DNA from 2 places in the Variovorax sp. SRS16 genome. Region 1 is predicted to be linked to the other one. Evidence: predicted binding sites of a transcription regulator. Region 1 holds the regulator's gene; the other holds the start of a gene.
The links. Region 1 encodes HrcA, which represses chaperone genes, less so after heat shock. Its sites were predicted from a motif close to TTAGCACTCNNNNNNNNNGAGTGCTAA; they were not measured.
Positions count from the first base shown of each region.

Region 2: the regulator HrcA is predicted to act here: its motif matches at 1,653-1,679, upstream of E5P2_RS05425 (co-chaperone GroES).

Region 1 is NZ_LR594666.1:4,486,808-4,490,212, reverse strand. Features, by position in the region: gene recN (DNA repair protein RecN) at 1-58, opposite strand, end outside; gene E5P2_RS21730 (NAD kinase) at 60-956, opposite strand; gene hrcA (heat-inducible transcriptional repressor HrcA) at 985-1,989, shown strand; tRNA gene E5P2_RS21720 (tRNA-Ile) at 2,031-2,107, shown strand; gene E5P2_RS21715 (trimeric intracellular cation channel family protein) at 2,170-2,835, opposite strand; gene E5P2_RS21710 (M20 family metallopeptidase) at 2,832-3,405, opposite strand, start outside.
Region 2 is NZ_LR594666.1:1,130,811-1,134,215, forward strand. Features, by position in the region: gene groL (chaperonin GroEL) at 1-1,230, opposite strand, end outside; gene E5P2_RS05425 (co-chaperone GroES) at 1,282-1,572, opposite strand; gene E5P2_RS05430 (FadR/GntR family transcriptional regulator) at 1,792-2,499, shown strand; gene E5P2_RS05435 (CynX/NimT family MFS transporter) at 2,496-3,405, shown strand, end outside.

The DNA of each region.
Region 1 (3,405 bases):
CGAGTTCGAGTGCGCGCACGATCACGAAGTCGCGCAAGGCGATGCGTCGCAGGGCCACGTCAGGAACCTCCTTCGTTCCAATGCAGTTTCTTGCGCAGCGTGTCGAAGTAGCTCCAGCCCTTCGGATGCAGAAAGCGGGCACGGCTCTCGGAACGCCGCACGACCACGCAATCGCCGATGACCAGCGATGCCAGCGACTGCATGTCGAAATTGGCGCTCGCATCGCGCCCGCCGACCAACTCGATCGAGACCTCGTCCGCGTCCGGCAGCAGGATCGGACGGTTCGACAGCGTGTGCGGCGCGATCGGCACCAGCACCCAGCCGGGAACCGCAGGGTGCAGCAAGGGGCCGCCCGCGGACAGCGCGTAGGCCGTCGAGCCCGTGGGGGAGGCGATGATCAACCCGTCGGCGCGCTGGTTGGCCACGAAGTGGCGGCCCACCGAGACGCGCAGCTCTACCATGCCCGAGGTCGCGCCGCGATTGACGACCACGTCGTTCATGGCGAGTGCGTCGAACACCGAAGCGCCGTCGCGCATCACCTGCGCATGCATGAGGCTGCGATGGTCTTCCTCGTACTCCCCGGCCAGCATCGGAATCAAGGTCGCCTGGTAGTTGTCCAGCGAAATATCGGTGATGAAGCCGAGCCGGCCGCGATTGATGCCGATCAGCGGTACGCCGTACGGCGCAAGCTGGCGCCCGATGCCGAGCATGGTGCCATCGCCGCCGACCACCAGGCCCAGATCGCATCGCTGGCCGATCTCCTCGACCGTGAGCGCCGCGTAGCGGCTCGTCTCGACGTCGTCGGCATGCGATTGCTCAACGAAAACCTCGCAGCCTTGCGATTCCAGGAAGACGCCGATGCTTTCCATGACATTGTCCTGCGCGCCGCACTGCGCCCGGGCGCCGGAGGCCTGGTATTTACCTATGAGTGCGACGTGCCGAAAGCAGGAGGTCATCTACAAATTACAACATTAAAATGAGTCAATGCTGGACGACCGCGCCAAGTTGCTGCTCAAGGCTCTGGTTGAGCGCTACATCGCTGACGGACAGCCGGTGGGCTCGCGCACGCTCTCGCGCGCTTCGGGGCTCGAGCTGTCGCCGGCCACCATCCGCAACGTGATGTCCGACCTCGAAGACCTCGGATTGATCGCCAGTCCGCACACCTCGGCAGGCCGCATCCCGACCGCGCGCGGCTATCGGCTGTTCGTCGACACCATGCTGACGGCCCAGCGCGAGCAGTTCGCCACGCCGAGCCTGGCTGCGGACCAGCCACAGCGGGTGATCACGAATGCCGCGAACCTGCTGTCGAATCTGTCGCAGTTCGTCGGCGTGGTGATGGCGCCGCGCCGCGCCTCGGTGTTCAAGCAGATCGAATTCCTGCGGCTTTCCGATCGACGCCTGCTCGTGATCATCGTCTCGCCCGATGGCGACGTGCAGAACCGCGTGATTTTCCCGGAAGTGGACTACACGCAATCGCAGCTGGTCGAAGCTTCCAACTACATCAACACGCATTACGCAGGCCTGTCGATCGAGCAGGTGCGCGATCGCCTCCAGTCGGAGGTCGAGCAGTTGCGCAGCGAAATCGCGGCCTTGATGCAGGCGGCGGTCAGAGTGAGCTCCGAGGTGCTGACGGAAGCCCAGGACGAGGTGGTGATCGCAGGCGAGCGCAATCTGCTGGCAGTCACCGATTTTTCCAGCGACATGGGCCATCTGCGTCGTGCCTTCGAACTGTTCGAGCAGAAGGCGCAGCTGATGCGTTTGCTCGACGTCTCGAGCAAGGCGGACGGTGTGCGCATCTTCATCGGCGGTGAGAGCCAGGTCGTGCCTTTCGAGGACCTGTCGATCGTCAGCGCGAACTACGAGGTCGACGGGCAGGTGGTCGGGACGCTCGGCGTGATCGGGCCGACCCGCATGCCGTACGAGCGCATGATCCAGATCGTCGACATCACGTCGCGACTCGTCACCAACGCGCTGAGCCATCGCAAGTAGCGAGAGGCCGGCGGCGCTCGTGGCATGATTCGAAGTTGCCCGGGCGGGTAGCTTAGTTGGTTAAAGCAGTGGACTCATAATCCATTGACCGTGGGTTCAAGTCCCACCCCGCCCACCACGCTTGGCGATCTCGCCGATTCGTGGGCACGGTTCGGCGCGAGCAGGCGATGCGGGGCGACCCTAGTCCGCGCCGTTGCCGCCCCGTCCGGAAGAGCGCGGCAGGTTCCACTTGTAGCGCATCGACAGATAACGCAGCGTGAAGCACGCCGCCAGAGCGACCCAGGTTCGCCCGTTCGACAGCCATCCCAGGCGCTCGCCAGCGACCTCGATGCCGGCGCCGACCAGCGCAGCCGATGCATAGATCTCGCGCTGAAGGATCACCGGCACCCGATTGAGCAGCACGTCGCGCGTGACACCACCACCCACGGCGGTGAGCACGCCCATCAGCACCGCCACCTCGGCGTTGTGGCCAAAGATCATGGCCTTCTGCGCGCCGGTCACTGCAAACAGCCCCAGGCCCAGGGAGTCGAACAGGATCACCGGATGCGCGAGGCGCACCACCAGCGTGTTGGCGGCCATCGTCATCAATGCCGCTGCCATCGCGACGGCTAGGTAACGCCAATCGGTCAGGCCCGCCGGCGGCACAGCGCCGATGCACAGGTCGCGCAATACGCCCCCGCCGCATGCGACCGTGAACGCGATGACGATGACGCCGAACCAGTCGAGGCCGCGGTCCCTGGCAGCGACTGCACCGCTGATGGCAAAGGCGAAGGTGCCCGCCAGATCGAGCATGGTGAACAGGCGGTGGTCGTTCAGGCCGGCAAGGGCCAATTCGTGGACGTTCATGCGACGGGGCACAGCCACGCGCTGGCGGCGGTCAGCATGGCCTGCAAGCCGGTCTCCAGCGTCGGGTGAATCTGCGGCGCGAACTTCGGCGAGTGGTTGCTCGGGATCTTGTTGATGGTCTTTTCCTGTTGGGCCTTGGCATATACCGCCGGGGCGGTGCCGCCGACGAACCAGAACACATAGGGCACGCCCCAGCTGCGGCCGAAGATGCTGAAGTCTTCGCTGGCCGACGCCGGGCTAGGCGCCAGCGAGGCGTTCTCGCCAAACTGGTGGCCGAATGCCTTCGCGACCTTCTGCGTGGCGACCAGGTCGTTTTCGGTCAGCGGGTAGCTGTTGATGGTGGTGAACTCGGGCGGCTGCTCGGCACCGGAGGCGTCGCACTCGGCGCAGCAGATGCGGCGGATCGATTTGAGCATGTACTCGCGCGTGTCCTCGCTGAAGGTGCGCATGTTCAGCTTGATGGTGGCGTCGTCGGGGATGATGTTTTCCTTGGTGCCGGCCTGCAGCGAGCCGATCGTGAGCACCGCCGGCTCGGATGGTGCAATCTCTCGCGAGACGATGGTCTGCAGG
Region 2 (3,405 bases), 3.4 Mb from region 1:
GCCTTCTTCCACTGCAGCGCGGGTGGCGTGCAGGGCGTCTTCGACGCGGGCCTTCTTTTCCTTCATTTCGACTTCGGTGGCAGCGCCGACCTTGATCACGGCCACACCGCCGGCCAGCTTGGCCACGCGCTCTTGCAGCTTTTCGCGGTCGTAGTCGCTGGTGGCTTCCTCGATCTGCACGCGCACTTGCTTGACGCGGGCTTCGATGTCGCCAGCGGCGCCGGCGCCGTCGATGATGATGGTGTTTTCCTTGCCCACTTCGATGCGCTTGGCCTGGCCCAGATCGGCCAGCGTCACCTTCTCGAGCGTCAGGCCCACTTCTTCAGCGATGACCTTGCCGCCCGTCAGGATGGCGATGTCTTCCAGCATGGCCTTGCGACGGTCGCCGAAGCCCGGTGCCTTGACGGCCACGACCTTCAGGATGCCGCGGATCGTGTTCACGACCAAAGTAGCAAGGGCTTCGCCTTCGACTTCTTCGGCAACGATCAGCAGCGGACGGCCGGCCTTGGCGACTTGTTCCAGCGTCGGCAGCAGGTCGCGGATGTTGCTGATCTTCTTGTCGAACAGCAGCACGAACGGGTTCTCGAGCAGCGCCGATTGCTTCTCGGGGTTGTTGATGAAGTAGGGCGACAGGTAGCCGCGGTCGAACTGCATGCCTTCGACGACGTCGAGTTCGCTCTCGAGCGACTTGCCGTCTTCGACGGTGATCACGCCTTCCTTGCCGACCTTGTCCATCGCGTCGGCGATGAGCTTGCCGATGGTTTCGTCGCTGTTGGCCGAGATCGAGCCGACTTGCGCGATTTCCTTCGAGGTCGTGGTGGCCTTGGATGCCTTCTTGAGCTGCTCGACCAGGGCGGTGACCGCCTTGTCGATGCCGCGCTTCAGGTCCATCGGGTTCATGCCGGCGGCGACCAGCTTGAAGCCTTCGCGAACGATGGCCTGGGCCAGCACGGTCGCGGTGGTGGTGCCGTCACCGGCGTTGTCCGAAGTCTTGGAAGCCACTTCCTTCACGAGCTGGGCGCCCATGTTCTGCAGCTTGTCCTTGAGTTCGATTTCCTTGGCCACGGACACGCCGTCCTTGGTCACGGTCGGGGCACCGAACGAACGTTCGAGCACCACGTTGCGGCCCTTGGGGCCCAGGGTCACTTTGACTGCGTTGGCGAGGATGTTGACACCCTCGACCATGCGCGCGCGGGCTTCACCGCCGAAGACTACGTCTTTTGCTGCCATGAGATTTCTCCGAAGAATTCAGTTGAGATTGAGTGAGCGGGTGGAAGCGAGTTACTTCTCGACGACCGCGAAGAGGTCTTCTTCCTTCATGACCAGCAGTTCGTCGCCGTCGACCTTGACGGTCTGGCCGCTGTACTTGCCGAACAGGACACGGTCGCCGACCTTGACGCTCATCGCGCCGAGTTCGCCCTTGTCGTTCTTCTTGCCGGGACCGACGGCCAGCACCTCGCCCTGATCGGGCTTCTCGGCGGCGGCGTCGGGGATCACGATGCCCGAGGCGGTCTTGGTTTCACTGTCAACACGCTTGACGATCACGCGATCGGCCAAAGGACGAAGTTTCATTGCATCTCCTGGATAAGAAACTGGTTGGGTTTGGGTGCTGGCGTCACCGCCGGCTTCCGTCGACTGGGCGAAGGTGCTTGTTAGCACTCTGCTTCAGCGAGTGCTAATCATAAGGGTGTTTTGGCGCTTTTCAAGCTCGGCGGAATGCGCGCGATGCGGGCGATGAGACCCTGCGGACCGTCCGGCATTGGATGGGTTCTAAAATCATCCAATGATTCGATGATTGAATCGGGCCGCTCCACATCCATGCTCCAGCACGCTCCCCGCGCTTCGCTTTCCAACGCCGCCGCCGACGGCATTCGCGCCGAGATCGCCAACGGGCGCTGGGCCGTCGGCACCCGCATTCCCATCGAACCCCATCTCGCGCAGATGCTGGGCGTGAGCCGCGGCACGGTGCGCGAAGCGGTCAAGACGCTGGTGTCGGGCGGGCTGCTCGAAGTGCGCCAGGGATCGGGCACCTATGTGCGCTCGGATGTGGACGCGTCGACCAGCCTGCAGAAGCTGCGCCGCGCCAGCCTGCGCGACCAGTTCGAGCTGCGTTGTGCGCTCGAGGCCGAAGCGGCGCGTCTCGCGGCGCTGCGCCATACCGCCGGCGACCTGCAGCAGCTTCGAACCCTGCTCGAGCGGCGCGGCCGGGCCGAGGATGCCGGCGGCGCGGCCGGCTTCGTCGATCGCGATCTGGCTTTTCACCTCGCCATCGTCGACATGTCCGGCAATCTGGCCCTGGTGGAGACCTGCCGCTTCGTCACGGGCTACATCCGCGAAACCATCGCCGCCACCGCGGCCATCGAACTGCCCGAACCCGACGAGGCTGCGCACCAGGCCATCGTCGAAGCCATTGCCAGCCGCGACCCGGAACGGGCTGCCGCCACGGTCCGCGATTTCATGGCGCACATCTCCAAGGCGTTCGCGTCTGCCACCCCATGAACCCCACCCCATTCGCCACGCTCCCTGCCGCCGACCTGCTGATCGACGTCGAAGCCGACAACCTTCCGCCGCCCCGCCCGACGCCCGCCGAGAGCCGAAGCCGCCAGTTGCTGCTGGGCCTGAGCGTCGTGCTGATCGCGTTCAACCTGCGGCCGGTGTTTTCCAGCCTGTCGGTCATGCTGCCCGAGATCATGGCGGCGACCGGGCTGTCGCCGACGGCGGCCAGTTTTCTCACGACGCTGCCGGTGATCTGCCTGGGCCTGTTCGCGCCGCTCGCGCCCTGGCTCGGACGCCGTGTCGGGACGGAGCGCACGCTGCTGGGCTGCATGGTGCTGATCCTGGTCGGCACGCTGCTGCGCGGCGCCGGCAGCATCCCGCTGCTGTTCCTCGCATCGGCGATCGCGGGCACGGGCATTGCGGTCAGCAACGTGCTGCTCTCGGGCCTGGTCAAGCGCGACTTCGCGCGCCACGAAGCGCTCATGATGGGCCTGTACACGATGGCGGTGTGCGGCGGTGCCGCCAGCGCCGCCGGCCTCACGGTGCCGCTGTCGCACGCGCTGGGCGGCGGCTGGACGCATGCGCTGGCGTTGTGGGCGGTGCCGGCGGCGGTCATCACGCTGCTGTGGGCGCCGCAGGCGCTGCCGCTGCGCCCGATGGCCAGCGAATCGGGCTATGCGGTGCGCGGGCTGTGGCGCGATCGGCTGGCCTGGCAGGTGACCTTGTTCATGGGGTTGCAGTCCTCGCTCGCCTATATCGTCATGGGTTGGCTCGCGCCGATCCTGCGCGAACGCGGACTGGCCGGCGACGCGGCCGGCTACGTGGTGTCGCTCTCGGTCATCGTCCAGGTGGTCACCTGCCTCGTGGCGCCGTCGATCGCGGTCCGGTGCCGCAACCAGTCCGGCATGG